Regions from separate parts of the Cytobacillus solani genome, predicted to be linked through region 2. Evidence: riboswitches for the same ligand, from Rfam matches in the RefSeq annotation. Region 2 holds a riboswitch; each other region holds the start of a gene.

Region 1 (7,880 bases), 760 kb from region 2:
AAAAAAGTGCAAAACGGTATATGCAGTTTTTAACAATAATTCAGGCGGCGACGCTGCTGACAATGCGAAACAGCTCATACAAATGTTAAATATTGAGTATAATGACCTTGCCCCTAGACAATTGGAGTTATTTTAAAATTCATTACACGCATTTCCATCCACTAGCATATTTTGATAGAGAGGGAAAGGAGTGTTTGATTTATGATTGACTTGAAACCTGTTGATATAAAGGGGCATACATTCCTATGCGTCTCCGTGGAATTGCCGAAAACAAATTTACTTGTAGTAACAAATGATAAAGGATATATTATGTGTGGGGCACTTGATGTCTCATTACTTAATGAGAAATTAAAGGATCGGAAAGTAATTGCTGGCAGGGCAGTGGGAGTAAAAACCATCGAACAGCTGCTTGAAGCACCATTGGAATCCGTCACGTATGAAGCGGAGTCGTTGGGCATTCATCGAGGAATGATAGGGAAAGAGGCTTTACTAAAAATGGTATAAAGGCATGCCAATGGAGCTGTTCACAAGATTTTGTGAAATAGACTTCAATTGGCTGCCTTTTTTGTTTTCTAATTTCAATATTTTTCGACATAATTAGAGTCTTACCTGTCACTTTTTAGCGAAAAAGGTTATTATAGTTAAAGGTGATAATGAATGAGAACGACATTGGAAAAACTTCGGAAATGTTATAGGAGTAATTTATGCGATTAGTGACAACCTCATCCGTAGAAGCTGGTACAATACTTGCGAAGACCATTTATAATGAAACAGGACAAATCTTGCTTAGTGAAGGTGTTGAGCTGAAGGAGAGTATGATTCAGCGCTTAAATTCATTAGGAATTAGTTATATTTTTATAAAGGATAGTCAAACGGATGATATTGAATACAAAGGAACACTATCCGATCCTATCCGAAGAAAAGCAATTCAAACAATAAATTCGACTTTTTTGGAGATCCAAAAGGATTCAAGTATATCCAGTTCATTTGTAGTTGAAAAGGCATCAAGACGTCTATCCGAATTGATTCGGTTTCTTATGACTGAGTTAGGAAGCAATAAAGAACTATTGAACTTACTTTCAGATGCTTATACATACGATAACTATATCTTCACCCATTCGTTAAATGTCACGTTATACTCATTAGCGCTTGGATTGGAGCTGAAACTTACGCCAAAGGAATTAGAAACATTAGGTTTAGGTGCTATTTTCCATGATATTGGAAAACTGCAGGTGCCGATAGATGTTTTGTTAAAACCAGGAAGATTAACGGAAGAAGAGTATGTTGCAATTAAAGAGCATGCGGAAGCTGGTTTTCAAATTTTAAGGAAGGTACAAACCATACCTCTCTTAGTTGCGCATTGTGCTTATCAGCATCACGAGCGTATTGATGGTTCGGGCTATCCTAGAGGAATTACTGGAAAAGACATTCACTTTTTTGGAAAAATCATTGCTGTTGCTGATGTATTTGATGCAGTAACATCGAATCGTGTCTATCGGAAAGCGATGCTGCCGCATGAAGGCTTAGAAATTCTATATGCAGGTTCTGGAACCTTATTTGAACAGAAAATTGTAGAAGCCTTTCGATTAGCTGTTGCCATCTATCCGGTCGGGATAACGGTAGAGTTAAATGATGGACGAAAAGGAATTGTTACAGGGCAAAATATAGGTTTAGGGGATCGTCCGATTATAAGAATTATGGAGCATAAAGGGGAACAAGTTCCACCATATGAATTAGATTTAAAAATTGAACTAAATGTGGTCATAGCGGAATGTGACACAGCCTTTTAATGCGTACAAAAGTTTAGAAAGATTTCATTAATAAAGAGTATTTTTTATTACGAAAATAGAATGGATACCTTCATTTTTATTATAGAACTTGTCACTAATCTATTATTCTGGTATAGTAATAAACAATTGAATAAACCTTATCATATCCGATGGGGTAGAGGTGCAGAATTTAAGAGTAAGCTGTGTGAGGATGACAACAAGGATCACAGCCTAAAGGGAATTTTGCCGAAGTAAATGAATTTGTGTCAACAATCATTTGCTGGGGTTACTTTGAATAAGGGTAATACTGTCATTATGAAGGACAAGCAGGAAATCTGCTTTACTAAGCCTTCATATTGGGGAGCTACAGGTCGTGATGGAGAATCTTATTACTTATAAGAGTAATGATAGATCACCTCTATCGTTACTCTTTTTTATTTTTTCTATCATTTATTGCATTAATTGGTACGATTCTAACATCAGATAATATAACGGAGTATTCAGCGTTCTCTGCATTTATGCAAATAATCCCGATGAATCTATATGTCTGGGCTACATTAGCAATGGTGTTCATTGTCGCATTCAAAGGGTTAGAAATTGGACCAATGAAAGTGCACGAACGGCATGCTGTAAAGGAAGGGGTGGTAGCAGACCCTACAAAGCCAGCTGCCGGGGAATTGAAAGATGATCTGCCGACAAGCACGAAAGGATCTGTTGGCGACTTGCTATGGTCAATCATTGCTCTTATTGTTGGAACAGTTGGAGCTATGCTTTGGACAGGAATTGCAGGGACCGAAGGAAGCGTGACAGTCTTAACAATTTTTGAAAATACAGATGTGACAAAATCACTCATTCTTGGTGGACTATTTGGATTAATTGTTACATTAGGATTTTTTATCCGCCAAGTCTTTGTTTTAAAGGGAGTGGGTGGACAAGTATTAGGATGGGGAGTTTGGGCAGGAACGAAATCGATGCTTCCGGCTGTGTACATTCTTCTATTTGCATGGGTGATTGCTGATTTAATCGGGCGTCTAGAAACTGGTAAATATTTAGCAGGTATTGCTGAGCGTACGAATTTAAATCCTTCATTTCTTCCCTTAATCCTCCTTGATTTTATAATAATAGCTGGCAGACGTTCGAAAGCCGAGTGGCAGAATATGCAAGTAGAATAAAAGAAAAGGGCTTTCTCTTGATGAGAGGGCCTTTTTATTGTTAAAAAAATAATGATAAGATATATTTTGAATAATTATAATTTTGCTAAAATATTGCTTTGACAGATTAATCTAAAAATATTATACTGTTTTTAGATTATATCAATTAGTCAGATAATACTAGGATTCATCATTATTTTTTTATTAGAAGGAAGAACTGACTATTTGCAGGGGGTAGATGTGAAAGGCAAACTGGTAAATGGACAGACAAAAAAACCTCAATACGATCTAAATGTTCAGAACAATCAGAAATAAAAGGGGGAGTAGAGATGTTTTTTAGAAAGAAAATTACTTCAGTACTTATGGCTTCGGCCTTGGTAGCCGGAGTATTAGCTGGCTGCGGCGGGGAAAAGGCTGGTACAGAGGGTTCAAAAGACTCTGGCGGAGGCGGAGATACAATTAAAATCGGTGCAAACCTGGAGCTATCAGGAGCTGTTGCTTCTTATGGGCAGGGGATTGCCGAAGGAATTGATCTTGCTGTTGAAGAGATTAATAATAGCGGCGGTGTAGACGGCAAGAAAATAGAAATCATTAAAGTAGATAATAAATCAGATGCTGCTGAAGCGACAAACGCTGCTATTAAATTGACAAACCAAGATAAAGTAACAGCTATCATTGGCGCAGCTACTAGTGGAAATTCAGTGGCACAAGCACAAATTGCCAACGATAATAAAACCATTCTACTATCTCCATCTGGAACTAGCCCGAACGTAACAGTTGGAACGAATGGAAAAGTAAATGAATTTGTATTCCGGACTTCTTTTATTGATCCATTCCAAGGAACTGTTGCAGCTAATTTTGCAGCCGGAGATTTAAATATTAAAAATGCAGCAATCTATGCGGATAATGCAAGTGATTATGCAAAAGGTCTAGCTGCATCTTTTAAGGAAACGTTCGAGGCTGCTGGCGGAAAAGTAGTTTCTGAAGAATCTTATGTAGCAAAAGATACAGATTTCCGTTCAACATTAACTCGTATCAAGTCAGCTAACCCTGAATTTATTTTTATCCCTGGCTATTATGAAGAAGTAGGCTTGATTATTAAGCAAGCACGTGAAATGGGCATTACGGTTCCTTTTATGGGCGCTGATGGCTGGGATTCTCCAATTCTTGTTGATTTAGCTGGTGCCGAAGCGTTAAATAACACATTCCTTACAAACCATTATTCAGCACAAGATCCAGATGAAACAATTCAAAAGTTTGTAACAAGCTTCTCAAAAAAATATTCTGGAAAGTCTCCTGATGCATTTAATGCTCTTGGCTATGATTCTGTTTATTTCTTAGTAGATGCAATGAAACGTGCGGGCGATACATCTGATGCAACAAAAATTAAGGATGCTCTTGCAGAAACAAAAGATTTATCTCTTGTAACTGGTGTCGTAACTGTTGACGAATTTCACAACCCAATTAAATCAGCTACTGTTTTAGAACATAAAGATGGGAAGCAAGTCTTCAAGTCTAAAGTGAATCCGTAAGATAGGGCTGGAGAAATGGGGGGATAATGTATCCTCCCATTTCCAATTTAAAGAGAGGAATTCCTGAAGTAAGACAGTTGTCCAGCTTCAGCGCCTAGCGCCTATTGGGCTTCCCTTCCCCTCCTACGATAAGTCAACATCGAATCGCTATCGCTCTTCGTGTTTCCTTTATCTCGTCGGGGACGGTCCAGCCCATACGGCGCTAAGCAAGGCGCTTACGCTTTTCTATTAAGGAGTGAATGAATATGGAATGGATACAGCAATTAATAAATGGTATTTCACTCGGGAGTATCTATGCGCTAATCGCATTAGGGTATACGATGGTATACGGAATAATTAAATTGATTAACTTTGCTCATGGCGAGGTTTTTATGATTGGAGCATTTGTAGGGTTTTATGCAATTGCTGGATGGGGTTTAGGCTTTTTTCCAGCATTACTATTAGCGATGGCCGTCTGTGCCATATTCGGTGTGCTAATAGAGCGTATTGCATACAGAAGACTTCGGAATGCGACTCGAATAGCTGCTTTAATTACAGCAATTGGATTATCTCTCCTCATTCAATATGTCGTGATCTATTTTCGGGGGGCACAGCCAGAAGCTTATCCAGATGCGTTGTCTAACAAAACGTTTGACTTATTTGGGGTGCAAATTAGCAGCCAATCGATTTTGATTCTTTCAGTTTCAATTGTCTTAATGATTTTATTGCAATTTATTGTCCACCGGACAAAAATTGGAAAGGCCATGCGTGCGGTTTCTCATGATATGGACGCTGCTCGTTTGATGGGGATTAATGTTAACACAACCATTTCAGCTACCTTTGCTATAGGCTCTGCTTTAGCGGGAGCAGCGGGTGTATTTTTTGGTGTATATTATACGAAAATTGAACCATTAATGGGGATTATTCCAGGCTTGAAAGCATTCGTTGCAGCTGTGCTAGGGGGAATAGGAATTATTCCAGGGGCAATGGTTGGAGGTCTAGTGCTTGGGGTGGTAGAAACGATTGTTAGTGCATTAGGCTATTCACTTTGGAGAGATGCTGCAGCATTTATCATTCTTATATTAATTCTTTTATTTAGACCGTCAGGCATCTTCGGTAAAAATGCAAGAGAGAAAGTGTAGGTGAGGAAGTCTATGAAAAAGGTAAAAGGATTTTGGCTCTTTCTAATTTTATCAATTGTGCTTTATGTAACGGTTCAACTACTCATCAACGCCGGTATCTTAAATCAATTCTATTCCAATACACTCATCTTTATTGGCATTAATATCATCTTAGCAGTCAGCCTTCATCTAGTCATTGGAATTACGGGGCAATTTTCTATCGGACATGCTGGATTTTTAGCAGTAGGGGCATATATTTCCGCCATATTCACAATGAAATTACAGCTTCCGTTCCCGATTGCGATTTTGGTGGGAGGGATTATTGCTGCATTAGCTGGTCTTATTGTCGGGATTCCCAGCCTGCGTTTAAAAGGCGATTACTTAGCTATTGCCACCCTAGGTTTTGCGGAAATTATTCGGATTGTTTTCTTGAATATTGACTATGTCGGTGGAGCGGCAGGTATGCAGGTTTCTCATTTAACCAATTGGACATATACGTTCATTTGTCTATTTATTACGATTGTAGTCATTATGAACTTTACAAATTCTAGACATGGACGTGCATGTATATCTGTTAGAGAAAATGAAATTGCAGCAGATGCAATGGGCATTAATACTGTATATTATAAAGTTATTGCCTTTGCCTTAGGCTCCTTTTTTGCCGGAATTGCTGGGGGACTGTATGCGCATAACTTCTATATTATCCAGCCAACAAACTTTGGCTTCTTAAAGTCATTTGATATCTTAATTTATGTTGTACTAGGTGGCCTCGGCAGCCTTTCAGGAGCAGTAATTTCTGCTATCCTGCTTACGCTTGTTTCAACCTTTTTACAGGACTATCCTGAAACACGAATGATCATCTACAGCCTGGTGCTCGTTATCGTTATGCTTTATCGCCCACAAGGTTTGATGGGAACACGGGAGATTACAGATATTTTTGGAAAATGGAAAAGCGTAAAGAGTGTGAAAGGAGGCAGTTAGTATGGGGAGTATGCCTTTGCTACAAGTGAGAAATACCGGCATTCAGTTTGGAGGACTGAAGGCTGTTTCGAATGTGAATATGGAAATCCATCGGGGAGAGCTTATTGGGTTAATTGGACCAAATGGAGCGGGAAAAACAACATGCTTTAATTTACTGACAGGTGTATATGTACCAACTGAAGGGTCGATTGAATTTGATGGACAAAAACTGAATGGATTAGCTCCTTATCAGGTTACAAGGAAAGGAATTAGCCGTACATTTCAAAATATCCGCCTTTTCAATGAGCTATCTGTGCTTGATAATGTGAAAGTGGCTTATCATTCCTTAGCTAAGCACTCAATAATAAGTTCGATCTTACGCCTTCCTTCACACTTTTCTGGTGAAAAAGAGATGGAGGAAAAGTCGATTGAATTTCTGAAAATTTTTAACTTAGATAAATATAAAGATGAAGCAGCGAAAAATTTACCTTATGGCCAGCAGCGAAGACTGGAAATTGCGAGAGCTTTAGCAGCGGGACCACGCCTCTTATTGCTTGATGAGCCAGCTGCGGGTATGAATCCGCAAGAAACACATGAATTAATGGAATTAATTGCATTTGTTCGTAAAAAATTTGATTTAACGATTCTTTTAATTGAACATGATATGAATCTAGTTATGGGAATTTGTGAAAGAATTTATGTGTTAGACCATGGACAGCTTATAGCACAGGGAACCCCTGAAGACATTCGCAACCATCCGAAAGTTATCGAAGCGTACCTTGGAGAGGAGGTTACGAACTCCCATGCTTAAAGTGGATCAATTAGATGTTTTTTATGGCAATATTCATGCGCTGAAGGGTGTTTCTTTAGACGTACAAGAGGGGGAAATTGTGACATTAATAGGGGCGAATGGAGCAGGAAAAAGTACACTTTTGAAAACCTTGTCTGGTCTGCTTAAACCTAAGAATGGAACGATTCAATATTTAAGTAATACGATAGCAGGGAAACCTGCTCAGGAAATTGTAAAAGCTGGGATCTCTCATGTTCCTGAAGGAAGACGAGTATTTTCTAATATGACTGTTGAGGAAAATCTAGAACTAGGGGCCTTTTTAAGAAAGGACTCGAAGGAAATTCAAAAAGATATTCAAAAGGTATACACAACATTTCCTCGTTTACTTGAACGCCGTAAGCAATTATCCGGCACACTTTCTGGCGGAGAACAGCAAATGCTAGCGATGGGAAGAGCAATCATGGCAAAGCCAAAGCTCTTATTATTAGATGAACCTTCAATGGGGCTAGCGCCTCTCATGGTAAAAACTATTTTTGAAATTATTGAGGATATTAATCGTGGCGGAACAACCATCCTCC
Region 2 (7,880 bases):
GGTATTTCCAAGAGTGCTTTGAGGTATTATGAGTCAAAAAATTTACTGCGTCCAGCAGGTAGGAACTCCAATGGGTATCGAGTATATTCTGAGACCCAAGTTGCAATCATTAAGCTAGTTTCCAGTTTACGTTTGGCTGATGTACCGATTAAGGACATCCAAGTATATCTAAAAGAGAAAGATGAAAATATACGAAAAAATATGATGGATGATTGGACTGTAATGATAAAGAAAAGGCTTGATATCTTGAATGTAAGTTTACGATATTTAGAAAGCGATTCTATGAATGATCAAATTTATTTGATCGAAAAAGCTGATGAAAATATCATATGGTTCTCAGCAGAGTCTGAAACTGGGAAATTCGGAGAACACTTTATAAAAAGAGGAAAAGAACTTGAAAAGTTAAATATTCCGATAAAAAGTTGTTATTTAAAATATCTATCGGGCAAAGACTTGATTAAAGCACATATAGGCTTTGGCGTACCATTCGGCATCCCAACAAGCGGATTATCTGAAGTTGAATTAGTAGAACACCTAGCTTCATGCATATATATTGCCTTGTCATTTAATGCTCCGATGACTGAAATACAAAATGGCTATTGGAAATTAATTAACTATGCAAACGAAAACAAATGGATTCCAACAGGTTCCATACTAGAATGGTATCGAGGGGATGACTTCTCAAATCTTGATTTATTAATGCCAGTCACTAAATTGGAAAAAGGGAGGATATAGTAAAATGTTTAAAAATGAAGAGCTGGCTGTTAGAATAGTAGAATTGAGAGGGGACTATTATCAAATTGGCTTGGAACAAGGCAAAGAATTAATGTCATTATCAAGCTTTCAACAAATAGACCATCTAAGGGAATTGACTACTAATTCTAATGTACAAAAGTCTAAGGAAATACTAGAGAATATTTCCCCGAAACTTTTTCAGGAACTGAGTGGCTTGGCAGAAGGATTAAATATGGAATTAGATAGTACAATAAAACTATTTAGTGGGTACGATGTAGTATTCCCAGAAATGGGGTGTACTACATTGGTAAACGACGGCTATTATGTACGTAATTATGATTTTAGCCCGGAAATGTACGATGCAAGACTTGTATTTATGAGGCCATTAAATGGCTATACTAGTGTAGGGTTTAGTCAGCAAGTAATCGGAAGACTTGATGGGATGAATGAAAAGGGGCTCGTTGTAGGGCTGCATTTTGTAAATAATGAACACAGGGACGAGGGCTTTATTGCAACGACCATTGTTAGAATGCTGCTTGAACAGTGTGCAAATATTGAGGAGGCAATAGCCTTCATCACTGATATCCCTCATGGTTATTGCTACAATTACTCCATTACAGATAAAAGTGGAAAAAGTATACTTGTAGAAGCTTCTCCACAACAACAGATCATAAATTTTGCAAATCCTCTAATATGTACGAATCATTTTGAATCAGAAATATTAAGAAGCAAAAACAGAATAAATATACAAGGCTCAGTAAAACGGAAGGAATATGTGAGTTCCTTACTAACTGGGGAGCTATCTCCAATGTCTGTTTATCATCATTTTAATGATTCAAGTTCCCCATTATTCTTTAAACACTATAAAGAGTACTTTGGTACGTTGCATACAGTTGTTTATTCGCCAAAGGACTTAAGCATCATAATTGGTGTTGGAGAGAATTGTAAACCGATAGTATTTTCTCTTAAAGAATTTATGGAGGGGAGATTGATTCTTCCTGAATATATGAAAGGGGCAATCAATCAAGTTTCCCTATAAGTAAAAAAAGGCTAAAGTACACTGACTAAAAAATGTGCACTTTAGTCTTTTTAAATTGAAATAGAATCCTTCAAAAAGGAAACTATATTCGATATGTTATAAAAGATTTGTTCATTAACGTATTCCTAGGAGATATTCCTTTTCTATTATTATTTCTCTTTATGATTTATCTGTCATTTCCTCATAGTAATAAGTATGAGATGAAAGGGCATACTAAAGCTTTTCCAGAAAAAAATAAACCTTGTTTTTTCGAAGGAAGATGATTATAGTAAAATGGTAATGACAACTGTCAAGACATCAGGGGGGTAAATATCGTGACAGAAAAGACTATTTCACAGAGAAAGCTTCTTGGCATCGCAGGACTCGGATGGATGTTTGATGCACTGGATGTTGGGATGCTTTCGTTTATTATTGCAGCACTGAAAGTAGAATGGGATTTGACACCAGAACAAATGGGGTGGATCGGAAGTGTGAACTCAATCGGGATGGCTGTTGGAGCGCTCGTTTTCGGTCTATGGGCAGATAAGATTGGCAGGAAGAATATATTTATTATTACCTTGTTATTATTTTCTATTGGTAGTGGTCTTTCTGCATTAACAACTACCCTTTTTGCTTTCTTAGTTCTACGCTTTTTTGTTGGCATGGGGCTCGGTGGAGAATTACCTGTCGCATCAACTCTCGTTTCAGAAAGTGTATCAGCGAAAGAACGCGGGCGAGTGGTTGTATTACTTGAAAGCTTTTGGGCATTTGGCTGGTTAATTGCAGCACTTATTTCATATTTTGTTATTCCGTTATTTGGCTGGAAAGTGGCTCTAATCCTTAGTGCTTTACCTGCTTTTTATGCCATTTATTTACGGTTGAATTTGCCTGATTCACCGGCATTTTCGCCAAAGAAAGCAGAGAAACGGTCCATTCTCCAAAACGTCCGGGAAGTTTGGTCGAAGAAATACGCACGCTCCACTTTCGTACTTTGGATTGTTTGGTTCACGGTCGTTTTTTCATACTATGGGATGTTTCTTTGGCTGCCAAGTGTCATGGTGATGAAAGGATTTAGTATGATTCAAAGTTTTGAATATGTATTGATCATGACTCTAGCTCAGCTGCCTGGCTATTTTTCAGCTGCCTGGCTCATTGAACGAATGGGAAGAAAGTTTGTGCTTGTCACTTATTTGCTAGGGACGGCAGGTTCAGCCCTTGTTTTCGGTCAGGCAGAAACAACTGCAGTCCTTATCGTGTCGGGTATCTTTTTATCATTCTTCAACCTTGGTGCATGGGGAGCTTTATATGCATACACCCCTGAACAATATCCGGTTGTCATTCGTGGGACAGGCGCTGGTATGGCTGCAGCAATTGGACGTGTTGGTGGGATTCTTGGACCGCTCCTTGTTGGCTCACTTGTTGCTGCAGGTCATTCCATTGGTTTCATTTTTGCACTGTTTTGCGCAAGTATTGTCGTCGGTGTGATTACACTTGCCTTTTTAGGGAAAGAAACACGGCAGACAGAATTAACCTAGAAGAAAGTGTCCAAAAGTTAAAAGATAGGTACCAAGTCTTTTACCTTGATTAAAGATTAACAATAAATTTTTCGTGAGAAGAATGTATATATTTTCATTCAGATTCAATTGGTAAATAATAACCATTCCCTTTAATACAGCATTTGGGGATAAGAGAAAACAACGAGATATTGACTATTCTAAAATAGTATTATAAAGTTAGGAACGTAATAATTTCATATAACAAATCCTCATCAACCGATGAGGTAGAGGTCGCAGTTTTTATCAGTAAGGCGGACGAGATGCAGGGACATCACTTGACTCCGTTTGAAAGGAAAAGCTGCCGAAGCGTGCTTGTTTCTCTGATTAAGCATGCTGGGGCTGTCTCCAAATAGGAACAGAACTGTCACGATTGGCCCTACCAGCCATTCGTGTTGGGCTATCTTTCGGAAGGTATGATGCGGGCTATTTTTAATGTCACCTGAATCTACTTCGGTGGCATTTTTTATTCCAAGCTCCTTCCAGATTAGACAAGCTGATGGGTCTTCAGTTAGGGCCTTGTGCTAGAAAAATTGAAGAAAAGGAGTAACATCGATGAAAACAGCAGAAGTAAGAAAAGATAAATTAAGTAAAGGTACAATTTCTTCCGAAAAAGAAAATACCGGCTTAAAACGCAGTTTAAAATCACGCCACTTGACAATGATTTCTCTAGGCGGAACCATTGGAACAGGTCTCTTTCTCGCTAGTGGCGGAGCAATCCACTCCGCTGGTCCCGGAGGAGCTATACTATCCTATCTTGTGATTGGGATTATGGTCTATTTCTTAATGACAGGTCTTGCGGAAATGGGTGCCTATATGCCTGTTGCAGGAAGCTTTAGCACGTATGCCACTAAGTTTGTCGACCCATCACTTGGATTTGCACTTGGCTGGAACTATTGGTATAACTGGGCGATAACTATTGCAGCAGAATTATCAGCCGTCACGATGATTATGAAGTTTTGGTTCCCTCATACGCCTTCCATTATTTGGAGTGCAGTATTCTTAGTAATCATGTTTTTATTAAACTATCTATCAGTAAAAGGCTTTGGTGAAACGGAGTATTGGTTCGCCTTAATTAAAGTGGTTACTGTAATCATTTTCATTATTATTGGTATTTTAATGATTTTTGGAATCTTAGGTGGTCAGGTAATTGGTTTTAAGAATTTTACGGTTGGAGATGCACCGTTTCATGGCGGCTTTATGACCATGCTTGGGATCTTTATGGCTGCTGGCTTCTCCTTTCAAGGCACAGAATTACTTGGTGTTGCTGCAGGTGAAACCGATAATCCTAGTAAAGCAATTCCAAGAGCTGTAAAATCAGTATTTTGGCGCATCCTTCTATTCTATATCCTAGCGATTTTTGTAATTGGTTTAATCATTCCTTATACAAATGAGAATCTTGCAAGCAGCGATGTAACGGTTAGCCCATTCACGATTGTTTTCCAAAAAGCAGGAATTGCTTTTGCTGCTTCCGTAATGAATGCAGTGATCTTAACAGCTGTGCTGTCTGCCGGTAACTCAGGCATGTACGCTTCCACACGTATGCTATGGAATTTGGCCCGTGAAGGGAAAGCACCTAAGTTTCTTGGAAAATTAAATAAAAGAGGTGTTCCTGTAAATGCTTTGATTATCACATCATTAGTCGGAACACTTGCATTCTTGGCTTCATTATTTGGTGATGGTACTGTATATGTTTGGCTGCTAAACGCTTCAGGGATGTCAGGGTTTATCGCATGGCTTGGAATTGCCATTTGTCACTATCGATTCCGCCGGGCATTTGTTGCTCAAGGAAAAGACTTAAACCTCTTGCCATACAAAGCAAAATTATTTCCATTTGGCCCAATTTTTGCCTTTGTGGTTTGTGGCTTTGTCGTACTAGGACAAAACTATTCGGCATTTCTAGGAGATCATATTGATTGGAACGGTATATTGGTTTCTTATATAGGATTACCTTTATTCCTTATTTTATGGCTTGGGTACAAATTTACGAAAAAGACAAAATTGATCCCGTTAAAGGATTGTGATTTATCAAATTGACTTTATTGCACGCAGCAAGCGTGCTTTTTTTTATGCTTTATATGTTTTAGTTATATAAAAAAACTTTAAGGTTGTCTTGGCTATCAATGGTGGCAAACAGAACATTTTTTACTTCAGTCTGATATAAACTTTTTAAATTAGAAACAACCCATTCTTCACTCTTTTGAATTTGTTTTAATTCCTTGAAGTTAATTTTCCCTTCTTTAATGATGGTCTTTGGAAAATCGAATGGCTGTGTTTCCATCTGAATCGATGAAGGGGTTAAAGGTTCGTATTTTGGATCCAAAAAAACAGAAAATTTCCCATCTGCCTCCCAAATGGCTAAGGCTACTTTCTTTACATCTTCTATTTTTTCTTCTCGTAATTCTTCTAATAACACATCTAGAGATATCCTTGCTTTTTTTAATCCGTTATAGATGATTTCTCCATTCTCAACAATGGTTATTGGTGCAGGGGTAATCAGTCTTCTAAACCATGCCCATTTCAGGATTGTAAAAATGCCTCCAAGATAGAAGACCACCAATACAATGGTTGTAATGATAGACCCTTTGAGACCTAGATTTTCATCAGATAGAGGGTGAGCAATAATGTTTCCGATGACTAATGCAATTGCAAAATCGAGAGGTCTTAACTGGGAGATGGCACGCTGGCCCAATACTCTCGTTACAATTAATAAAAAGAAAAAAGCAACAATAGCTCGAAGAATCCACTCAAAGCTGGTAAGCGTTTCTTGGCCTTGGAAAAAATCCATATAAGACACATCCCTTACAAAATACTATTACATAGTTTAACACTGATGTTATTTTAATAAACGGCAATTCATTTAAAGTAAAATGTAAAAAGAAACGGGAATAACGGAGTGTATCCATATGTATTTTTGGAGTGGTTTAAATAGGATTTATCACCAGTTAAAAACCAAGATGATTTCTCTACCCCTTATCTATTTTTAAATTAACAGACAAGGGGATCATTTCATTAATTAATGCTTAGTTTTTCTAAAGTATGAAAAGCTAAGTAGGCTTGGATCATTGGGAAGGTTTGTAGCCGTTTTTATCCTTGTAAATACCTTTAATCTTCTTGCCTTCTACAAATGAAGGTACATTTAGCTCTAGTAAATCGTAAATAGTAGGAGTGATATCTAAATTAGACATGGAGTTAATCTGTTTCCCTTTGTAAAAGTCTGTCCCGATAGCCATAAAAACAGGTCTTAGCATGTTTCTATCTGCATCTCCTCCATGTGTTCCTAATTCAATTGGCGGAGAGACATTTTTTACAAAGCCGCTGCCCATCACATAGCCTGGAGCCCCAATTAACACAACATCCCCTGAATTTTGATGGTCCAAAAGTGTTTTATTTGTATTTGTATTTTTCATTACTTTTTCATAAGGATGGATTTTTTGTTTGAAAAGGTGTTTCCAAAAATCTTTGACATGTTCTTGAACCTTATTGAATGAGAAGTTGTCCGTTTTAATGGCTGACATGATTGCTTTCATATCATATTGAATGACTTCTCCCTTTTTATATTTAATTTCTACTTCTTTAAAAGCTTGAATAATCTGGCTGCGGACACTTTCATATTCTTCTATAGGGACAATTCCATCTTTTTCACGGTTCTGTAAGTTAATGTATACGTGTGCGGCTGATCCGCTTGGAATAGCATACGCTTTTGATTCAGTAAAGTTGATTTTATTTTTTTGATCGACAGTTAATAACCCGGCATCTTTTAATACTTTGTTCGGTGATAGAGTAGAATGAGCAGGTTCCATCCCATGATCGGAGACTACAAACAAATAGTCATTATCGTTTAGGGACTTCAATGTTTCACCAACCACCTTGTCTGCTAACCGGTACGACCACTCGATATAGCTCATATATTGTTTTGACTTTTCAGGTGAGTATCCAGGCTGTCTGGGATCTATTAATAAATACTTATGTTGTTCATGATCAATCTGGGGGGTATAGAACATCAGTAAATCAGGATTGTATTTCTGTTTTATATAGAGAGCAACTTTTGTGACCCACATGACAAAACGTGTGCTTATCTCCTCATATTCTTTCCTCGTAATCCATCCCTTTTTAAGTGCTGTACCATCATCCTGAGCCGGATAAAACCCAAATTCCTCCTGTATCTCATCAGCAAATCCTTCAGGCCCGCTAATTAAGCTGGAAGTGACTTCTGTCCGATACAAAGAGATAGGAAGGGTATGATCTTGGTTATCTGCTTTCATTTTGAACCAAAAGCCAGCTTTTTGACGATCGTTTATCTGCAATGAAAGAGATCCCCATTGCTTTCCTTTTACAATCGAATCATTAGGATCTATTTTTTTATCCTGAGATAGTATAAAGGTGTCATAGTTTGGCTGTTGATCATCCGTTGAGTCAATCGCTAAAATGTGGATGAGCTGATCCCTTTCATTTTCTATTTTGATCGTGAGTTCCGCTTCTTGTAAAGGAGTGAAGCTTTTGGGAGGGTGAACCCATTCGGCAGCTTTTGTAAAGGTTAGTGATTCTAAATTGCTTGGAGACCATGTTTTTTC
Region 3 (7,880 bases), 1.2 Mb from region 2:
TCACGTTCACGTGGTTTGATCATGCCAGTATCGACCTCTTCATAATGGAAGGCAGGAGCAGAGTTAGCATCAACGAACTTTGCCATCGTTGTTTTTAAGAACTCTTCATCGTTACGTTTAGGGAATTCTGGCTTGTAATGAGCCCCACGGCTTTCATTACGGTTATAAGCACCAATTGTAATAACACGTGCCAATTGAAGCATGTTTTGCAGCTGACGCGTAAAGAATGCACCTTGATTGCTCCATTTTGATGTATCATTAATGTTAATATTCTGGTAACGCTCCAATAACTCAACAATTTTTTCATCTGTTTTAAGAAGTCTGTCATTATGTCGTACAACTGTCACATTGTCAGTCATCCATTCGCCAAGCTCTTTATGAAGAACGTAAGCATTTTCAGTTCCGTTCATTGACATAATCTTATTCCATTTATCTTCTTCCTGCTTAACAAAACCGTCAAATACAGAAGAAGAAACATCTTCAGCTCGCTTATTAAGACCTGCCATGTATTCCAATGCCTTTGGACCAGCTACCATTCCTCCGAAAATAGCTGAAAGCAATGAGTTTGCACCAAGGCGGTTTGCACCGTGCTGAGAATAATCACATTCTCCAGCAGCAAATAATCCTGGAATATTTGTCATTTGATCATAATCTACCCACAGACCGCCCATTGAATAGTGAACAGCAGGGAATATTTTCATTGGAAGCTTACGTGGGTCATCGCCAGTAAACTTTTCATAAATTTCAATAATTCCGCCAAGTTTCACATCTAGTTCATGAGGATCTTTATGAGAGAGATCAAGGTAAACCATGTTTTCCCCATTAATCCCTAACTTCTGACTCACACAAACATCGAAGATTTCACGTGTTGCAATATCACGAGGAACAAGGTTTCCGTAAGCAGGATACTTCTCTTCTAAGAAATACCATGGTTTTCCGTCCTTATATGTCCAAATACGGCCACCTTCACCACGAGCTGATTCACTCATTAAACGAAGCTTGTCATCCCCAGGAATCGCTGTCGGGTGAATTTGAATGAACTCACCATTCGCATAATAGACGCCTTGCTGATAAACAATAGATGCCGCAGAACCAGTATTGATTACAGAGTTCGTTGATTTTCCAAAGATAATTCCAGGGCCACCCGTCGCCATAATCACCGCATCGCCCGCAAATGATTTAATCTCCATCGAAGTTAGGTTCTGCGCAACAACTCCGCGGCAAATGCCTTCTTCATCAACAACCGCACCTAGAAATTCCCAGCCCTCATACTTTGTTACTAATCCCGAAACTTCATGACGGCGCACCTGCTCGTCCAACGCATAAAGCAATTGCTGACCAGTTGTTGCACCTGCAAACGCTGTACGGTGATGCTGTGTACCTCCGAAACGGCGGAAGTCAAGTAATCCTTCAGGCGTACGGTTAAACATAACTCCCATACGATCCAATAAGTGAATAATTCCTGGTGCCGCTTCTGCCATTGCTTTAACAGGAGGCTGATTGGCTAAGAAGTCTCCGCCATAGATTGTATCGTCAAAATGAATCCATGGTGAATCGCCTTCTCCTTTTGTATTTACCGCTCCGTTAATACCCCCTTGGGCACAAACAGAGTGAGATCGTTTAACCGGCACTAAAGAAAATAATTCAACCGGAGTCCCTGTTTCTGCAACTTTAATTGTTGCCATTAAGCCAGCTAGACCACCGCCGACAACGATAACCTTACCTTTACCCATTGTGACTCACTCCCTAATACTTAGTAAATCCAAACTTTATCAAAGAACCGAACTGAGTTTGATAGTTTTTAATTTTCTATTAAACAAATGCAAAAATCGCACGAATTCCCACAATTGAAAGGGCCACAAAAATACCCATTGTTACATATGTTGAAATTAATTGAGAGCGTGGTGAAATCGTAATCCCCCAGCTAACGCAGAAAGACCAAAGCCCGTTTGCAAAGTGGAAAATTGCCGACACAACACAAATAATGTAGAACCATAGCATAAATGGATTAGACAAGATATTCTCCATCATTTGAAAGTTTACTTCTGCTCCAAAGGCTGCCTGCACACGAGTCTGCCAAACATGCCAAACAATAAATATAAGGGTTATAACTCCAGTTACACGTTGAAGTAAAAACATCCAGTTACGGAAGAAGCCAAATCTGCTCGCATTATTTTTTGCAGTAAAAGCAATATATAGGCCGTAAATTGCATGAAATAATATTGGAAGGAAGATAATAAAAGTCTCTAAAATAATTCGGAACGGAAGATGTTCCATGAAACCAGCCGCTTTGTTAAACGACTCTTCTCCTCCTGTTGCAAAATGATTCACTACAAGATGCTGAATTAAAAACAAGCCAATCGGAATAACACCAAGTAATGAATGCAATCTGCGATTAAAAAACTCTCGATTTCCCGCCATGTTTTACCCCCCTAGATTTTAAAGATGTCAAGGTATCATTTTTCATTTTTTGAAAAATAAGTATTAAATTATTCCACCTAAACATCACCATAAAAATGTTACTGCATTTTCTTACAATTATGTGACATGTCCATTTTACTCTCAACACCATAGAGCGTCAAGGAAACGATTACATAAAATGTTCATAAAAAATAAAATTATTAAAATATATTGGTATTGCAAAATAAAAATAAAAACCCTTATTTTTCAATAAGCCACTATCATGGCTATTTATATTAATATAGCAATAATTTCCTTGAGCAAAAATAACCTTTTTTCCCTGAATAAATGTCTAATTTTCATCTGTTTTGTATATAATAGAAGAATACTAGAAAGAGGGGAATCAAGTTTGAGCGAATCAGCATCTGAAATCATGACACTTGAAAATACAACTGAAACCGTTCCCGTATTCGGTTATGAACTCATTCGGGAAGTTCTTTTGCATGAATTATTAGGAGATGATGCACCAGAGATTTTATACTGGGCAGGAAAAAGACTTGCACGTAAATATCCTATGGAAACTTTTGATGAAATTTCAGCGTTTTTTCAACAAGCAGCTTGGGGCAGCCTAACGATCATTAAAGAGTCAAAAAATGAAATGGAGCTGGAATTATTCAGCCCATTAATTAAACAGCGCTGCAGGGAAAACAGTGAATCTACTTTTCAGCTCGAAGCTGGATTTATTGCACAGCAGATTGAGCTCCAAAAAGAAGTAATCTGTGAGGCATTTGAACATCCTAATAAAAAGAAAAAGGGAAAAATATACTTTACCGTTAAGTGGGATAAAAAGGATACCATTCAGCCCTAAATAATCATTCATGTAAAAAGCTTTCAAGCATTCGAATGCTTGAAAGCTTTTTTACTAGGATATAACTGGAGAACCTGAAAGCTGAAAGGCCTCATGCAATACTTCAACTGCATGAATCATTTCTTCATGCTCTATGACCGTAGATACCTTGATCTCAGAGGTGCTGACCATTTTAACAGCAATATTATTCTCCGCCAATACTTCAAACATTTCAGCTGCTACCCCTGGGTTTGAAACCATTCCTGACCCCACAATCGATACTTTGGCAAGTCCAGCCTCTGATTCTATCCGTTCATAATTCAGCTTCTTCTTACTGTCTTCTAGTACATGAATCGTTTCTGCCAAATCTTCATTTTTAATTGAAAAAGATAAGTTAGTCAATTGTTCTGCTAGTGTGCTCTGTATAATAATATCTACATTTATATGATTTTTGGCTAATTCAGTAAAAATTACAGATAGCCCTGTTAAGGAATTCGGCATGCCAATAACAGTTACTCTCGTAATATTATCTTCAAAGGCTACTCCCCGTACTACTAAATTTTGTTCCATTGCCGCTTCCTCCTCAATAATCGTACCTGCTTCTTTTTCTATACTTGACCTGACTTCTAACAGTATTTGATAGTTTTTGGCAAACTCAACTGCTCTTGGATGTAAAACACCTGCACCTAAATGGGCAAGCTCTAGCATTTCGTCATATGATACCGCCAAAAGCTTTCTTGCATCTTTAACATAGCGGGGATCTGTTGTAAAAACACCAGTCACATCCGTGAATATTTCACATTTATCCGCATTAAGTGCCGCAGCCAAAGCTACAGCAGTTGTATCAGACCCGCCTCTGCCTAGGGTTGAAATAGCCCCTTCCTCCGTTATTCCCTGGAATCCAGCCACAACAACAATTGTCCCCTCTGCCAGTTCTTTTTCTACTTTTTCTGTATTTATACCTATTATTCTAGCATTCCCATGAACAGGCTCTGTCTTAATTCCTGCCTGCCAGCCAGTGAGAGATATAGCTGGATACCCTCTTTCTGTTAATGCCATTGCTAATAATGAAATGGTGATCTGCTCCCCAGTTGTTAAAAGCATGTCCATTTCTCTTCTGCTCGGCTGTGAAGAAATTCCTTTTGCGAGATCAACGAGATGATCAGTCGATTTTCCCATTGCTGATACGACGACAACAACATTGTTTCCTTTTTCTCTTTCCTCGATTACCCGACTTGCCACGCCTTGAATTTTCTTAGCATCTCCTACTGAGGTTCCACCAAATTTCTGCACGATTACTCCCACTTTATTCCCTCTCTCTGCCTTTTCTTGTGGCTGATTTCTTCTTACTTATACTCATCCTCTAAAACCTATTTAGTACGAATGAATTTTGGGCATAGAAAAAAGCAATGAGAATCTATCCCATTGCTGTGAGTCACCCGTATAAAAAGACATACGTGCACACAGTGAGATAGCTCTCCAAGATATTAATTATCTTGACAATCTTGCATTTATTAAATGCAAAACCAGCAAAGAAAGCGATGAGACTTTCTTCACTTCGGCAAACATTCCCTTTCAAAGCTTTTCATTGAAGCTCATTCTTCTCCAAGCCTTTACTTATGAAGTTTGCACCTCTACCTTCACTTTAACGTTATAAAGTGATATTAAATTTTCAGTAATTATAGCATATTCATTTTTTTCAAACAATACTATTCTTGCAATTTTTTCATTAATTCCTCCGCTACATTTACCGGAATGCCAATTTGTGTGAACTCTTCGATCGTTGCTTCTTTCATTTTCTTTATAGATCCAAACGTTTTTAACAGCTGTTTTTTTCGTTTTTCGCCAATTCCCGGGATATCATCAAGCATCGATTGAAATGCACTTTTTCCACGAAGCTGTCTATGGAAGGTGATTGCAAAACGATGTACTTCATCTTGAATCCTTTGCAGCAAATAAAATTCCTGGCTGTTTCGTGCCAATGGAATGATTGCAAGCGGATTTCCGTATAGGAGCTGGGATGTCCGATGCTTCTCATCCTTAACTAGTCCTGAAATAGGAATATCTAGATTCAGCTCATTTTCTAGTATATCTCTTACCGCTTCAACATGCCCTTTGCCTCCATCAATAATGATTAAATCCGGGAGAGCCAAGCCTTCCTTCAGCACACGTGTATAACGCCTGCGAACAACCTCCCTCATAGATTCATAATCATCAGGACCTTGGACAGATTTTATTTTGTATTTTCGATATTCCCTTTTTTCTGGTTTGCCGTCGATAAAAACAATCATCGCAGAAACTGGATCTGTTCCTTGAATATTGGAATTATCAAATGCCTCAATTCGGTGCGGGGTATAAATTCCAAGCTGCTGACCTAGGCTTTCTACCGCCTTAATCGTTCGATCCTCATCACGCTCAATTAGAGAGAACTTCTCCTTCAATGCTATCTTCGCATTTTTATATGCAAGCTTTACCAATTCTTTTTTCTGTCCACGCTGAGGGACTAAAACTTTAACCTCCAAAAATTCTGCTGCCATTTCAGCATTGATGGAGTCTGGAACCAAGATTTCACGTGGCTTAAAATGGTTGGCTTTTGAGTAAAATTGACCAAGAAAGGTCAACATTTCTTCTTCTGGCTCATTATGGATCGGAAACATCGATACATCACGCTCGATTAATTTCCCCTGTCTAATAAAGAAAACTTGTACACACATCCATCCTTTGTCGACCGCATAACCAAACACATCACGATCAGTCATATCTGTAGAAGTAATCTTTTGTTTTTCCATTGTCGCATCAATATGAGCAATCTTATCTCGAAATTCCTTTGCCCTTTCAAAATCCAGCTCTTCAGCAGCTGCCGTCATCTTCTCTGTTAAATCCTTTTTAATATCCTTATAGCCCCCGTTAAGAAACTTTGTAATCTCATCAACCATCTGTTTATATTCCTGTTCGCCTACCTCGTTCACACATGGTGCGAGACATTGTCCTAAATGGTAATATAGGCAAACTCGGTCAGGCAAGGTTGTACATTTCCTTAATGGATAAATCCGATCTAATAGCTTCTTCGTCTCATTTGCTGCTTGTACATTTGGATAAGGACCGAAATATTTCCCTTTATCTTTTTTTACTTTTCTTGTTGTAATCAGGCGCGGATGCCTCTCTGCTGTTAATTTAATAAAAGGATAGCTTTTATCATCCTTAAGCATAACATTATATTTCGGATCATATTTTTTAATTAAATTCATTTCAAGAATGAGTGCTTCCATATTGGAGGAGGTTACAATATATTCGAGGTCTTCAATTTCATTTACAAGCCTTAATGTCTTCCCGTCGTGTGATCCTGTAAAATAAGAGCGGACTCGATTTTTTAATACTTTTGCTTTCCCAACATAAATGATCGTCCCTTGACGGTCTTTCATTAAATAACAGCCCGGCTGATCAGGCAGGAGCATTAATTTATTTTTTATAATTTCATTCATCCGATGTCACCTCCCGAGGATATTCCTAAATTGATCATACAAAAATCCCCGGCTTAAATAAAGCCGAGGATTTTAATTATTTTTTTTTATGCTCTTTTCCCATAGATTGTTGTTTTTGTTAATGAATTTAGCCCGTTGATTTCCGCTACGGGCACTTGCTTTCCGCGGGGAGGAACGGGAGCCTCCTCGACGCTTTGCGTCTGCGGGGTCTCCCGCTCCCACTCCTCCCGCAGGAGTCAAGTGCCCTCCGCTCCAATCAACTCTGCAAATTTACAAAAACAACCTTATTTATTTACGCATGTTTGCTAAGAAGTTCAACAAGTGCTTCTTTCGGCTGGAAGCCAACAACCTTATCCACAACTTCTCCGTCTTTAAGAACTAGTAAAGTTGGAATACTCATCACACCGTATTTAGCTGCTGTTCCTTGATTTTCATCCACATCAAGCTTAACGATTTTTACTTTATCACCCATTTCAGCATCCACTTCTTCTAATACTGGAGCGATCATTTTACATGGTCCACACCATGGAGCCCAGAAATCTACAAGCACTGCGCCTGAAGCCGTTTCATTAGTAAAAGTTTGATCTGTCACATTTGTAATTGCCATATTTATTTCCTCCTAAAAAATTCTACTCAAATTCTAACGACAGTATATCATCGTTTATGTAATGATGCTATCTATTTGCTTCAAATTGTAATTTCCCCTTAAAGCCTTTTTAATATGCAGAACAATAGCAAAGCCCTACGTAATGAAGAAAACGAGCGGCACAGGCCGCCCGTATTGTTATTAAGCATTTACTAATATTTTTCGAAACTCTTCTGTTAGCATCGGTACAACTTCAAATAAATCGCCGACAATTCCATAATCAGCTACTTTAAAGATATTTGCTTCTGGATCTTTATTGATGGCAACAATTACTTTAGAATTAGACATTCCTGCAAGATGCTGAATCGCACCTGAAATTCCACATGCAATATAAAGATCAGGAGTAACTACTTTTCCTGTTTGGCCAATCTGTAAGGAGTAATCGCAATAATCCGCATCACACGCTCCACGAGAGGCGCCAACAGCACCATTTAAAACTTTTGCAAGCTCTTTTAATGGTTCAAATCCTTCTTCACTCTTCACTCCACGTCCACCGGCGATAATT

What was found. Region 2 has a riboswitch for lysine ahead of FI644_RS10065 (amino acid permease). Riboswitches for the same ligand answer to the same signal wherever they lie in the genome.
Region 1: another riboswitch for lysine. It lies ahead of FI644_RS13575 (Na+/H+ antiporter NhaC family protein); the one in region 2 lies ahead of FI644_RS10065 (amino acid permease).
Region 3: another riboswitch for lysine. It lies ahead of FI644_RS15925 (aspartate kinase); the one in region 2 lies ahead of FI644_RS10065 (amino acid permease).

The regions. Positions count from the first base shown of each region.
Region 1 is NZ_CP041305.1:2,716,638-2,724,517, forward strand. Features, by position in the region: gene FI644_RS13560 (DUF72 domain-containing protein) at 1-136, shown strand, start outside; gene FI644_RS13565 (YunC family protein) at 202-504, shown strand; gene FI644_RS13570 (HD-GYP domain-containing protein) at 705-1,790, shown strand; lysine riboswitch at 1,938-2,144, shown strand; gene FI644_RS13575 (Na+/H+ antiporter NhaC family protein) at 2,174-2,941, shown strand; gene FI644_RS13580 (ABC transporter substrate-binding protein) at 3,250-4,452, shown strand; gene FI644_RS13585 (branched-chain amino acid ABC transporter permease) at 4,698-5,573, shown strand; gene FI644_RS13590 (branched-chain amino acid ABC transporter permease) at 5,586-6,533, shown strand; gene FI644_RS13595 (ABC transporter ATP-binding protein) at 6,535-7,323, shown strand; gene FI644_RS13600 (ABC transporter ATP-binding protein) at 7,316-7,880, shown strand, end outside.
Region 2 is NZ_CP041305.1:1,953,977-1,961,856, forward strand. Features, by position in the region: gene FI644_RS10050 (MerR family transcriptional regulator) at 1-735, shown strand, start outside; gene FI644_RS10055 (C45 family autoproteolytic acyltransferase/hydrolase) at 740-1,774, shown strand; gene FI644_RS10060 (MFS transporter) at 2,146-3,288, shown strand; lysine riboswitch at 3,527-3,717, shown strand; gene FI644_RS10065 (amino acid permease) at 3,862-5,343, shown strand; gene FI644_RS10070 (DUF421 domain-containing protein) at 5,390-6,094, opposite strand; gene FI644_RS10075 (alkaline phosphatase family protein) at 6,369-7,880, opposite strand, start outside.
Region 3 is NZ_CP041305.1:3,179,136-3,187,015, reverse strand. Features, by position in the region: gene sdhA (succinate dehydrogenase flavoprotein subunit) at 1-1,733, opposite strand, end outside; gene FI644_RS15935 (succinate dehydrogenase cytochrome b558 subunit) at 1,813-2,421, opposite strand; gene FI644_RS15930 (YslB family protein) at 2,810-3,268, shown strand; gene FI644_RS15925 (aspartate kinase) at 3,323-4,552, opposite strand; lysine riboswitch at 4,712-4,892, opposite strand; gene uvrC (excinuclease ABC subunit UvrC) at 4,957-6,729, opposite strand; gene trxA (thioredoxin) at 7,022-7,336, opposite strand; gene FI644_RS15910 (electron transfer flavoprotein subunit alpha/FixB family protein) at 7,517-7,880, opposite strand, start outside.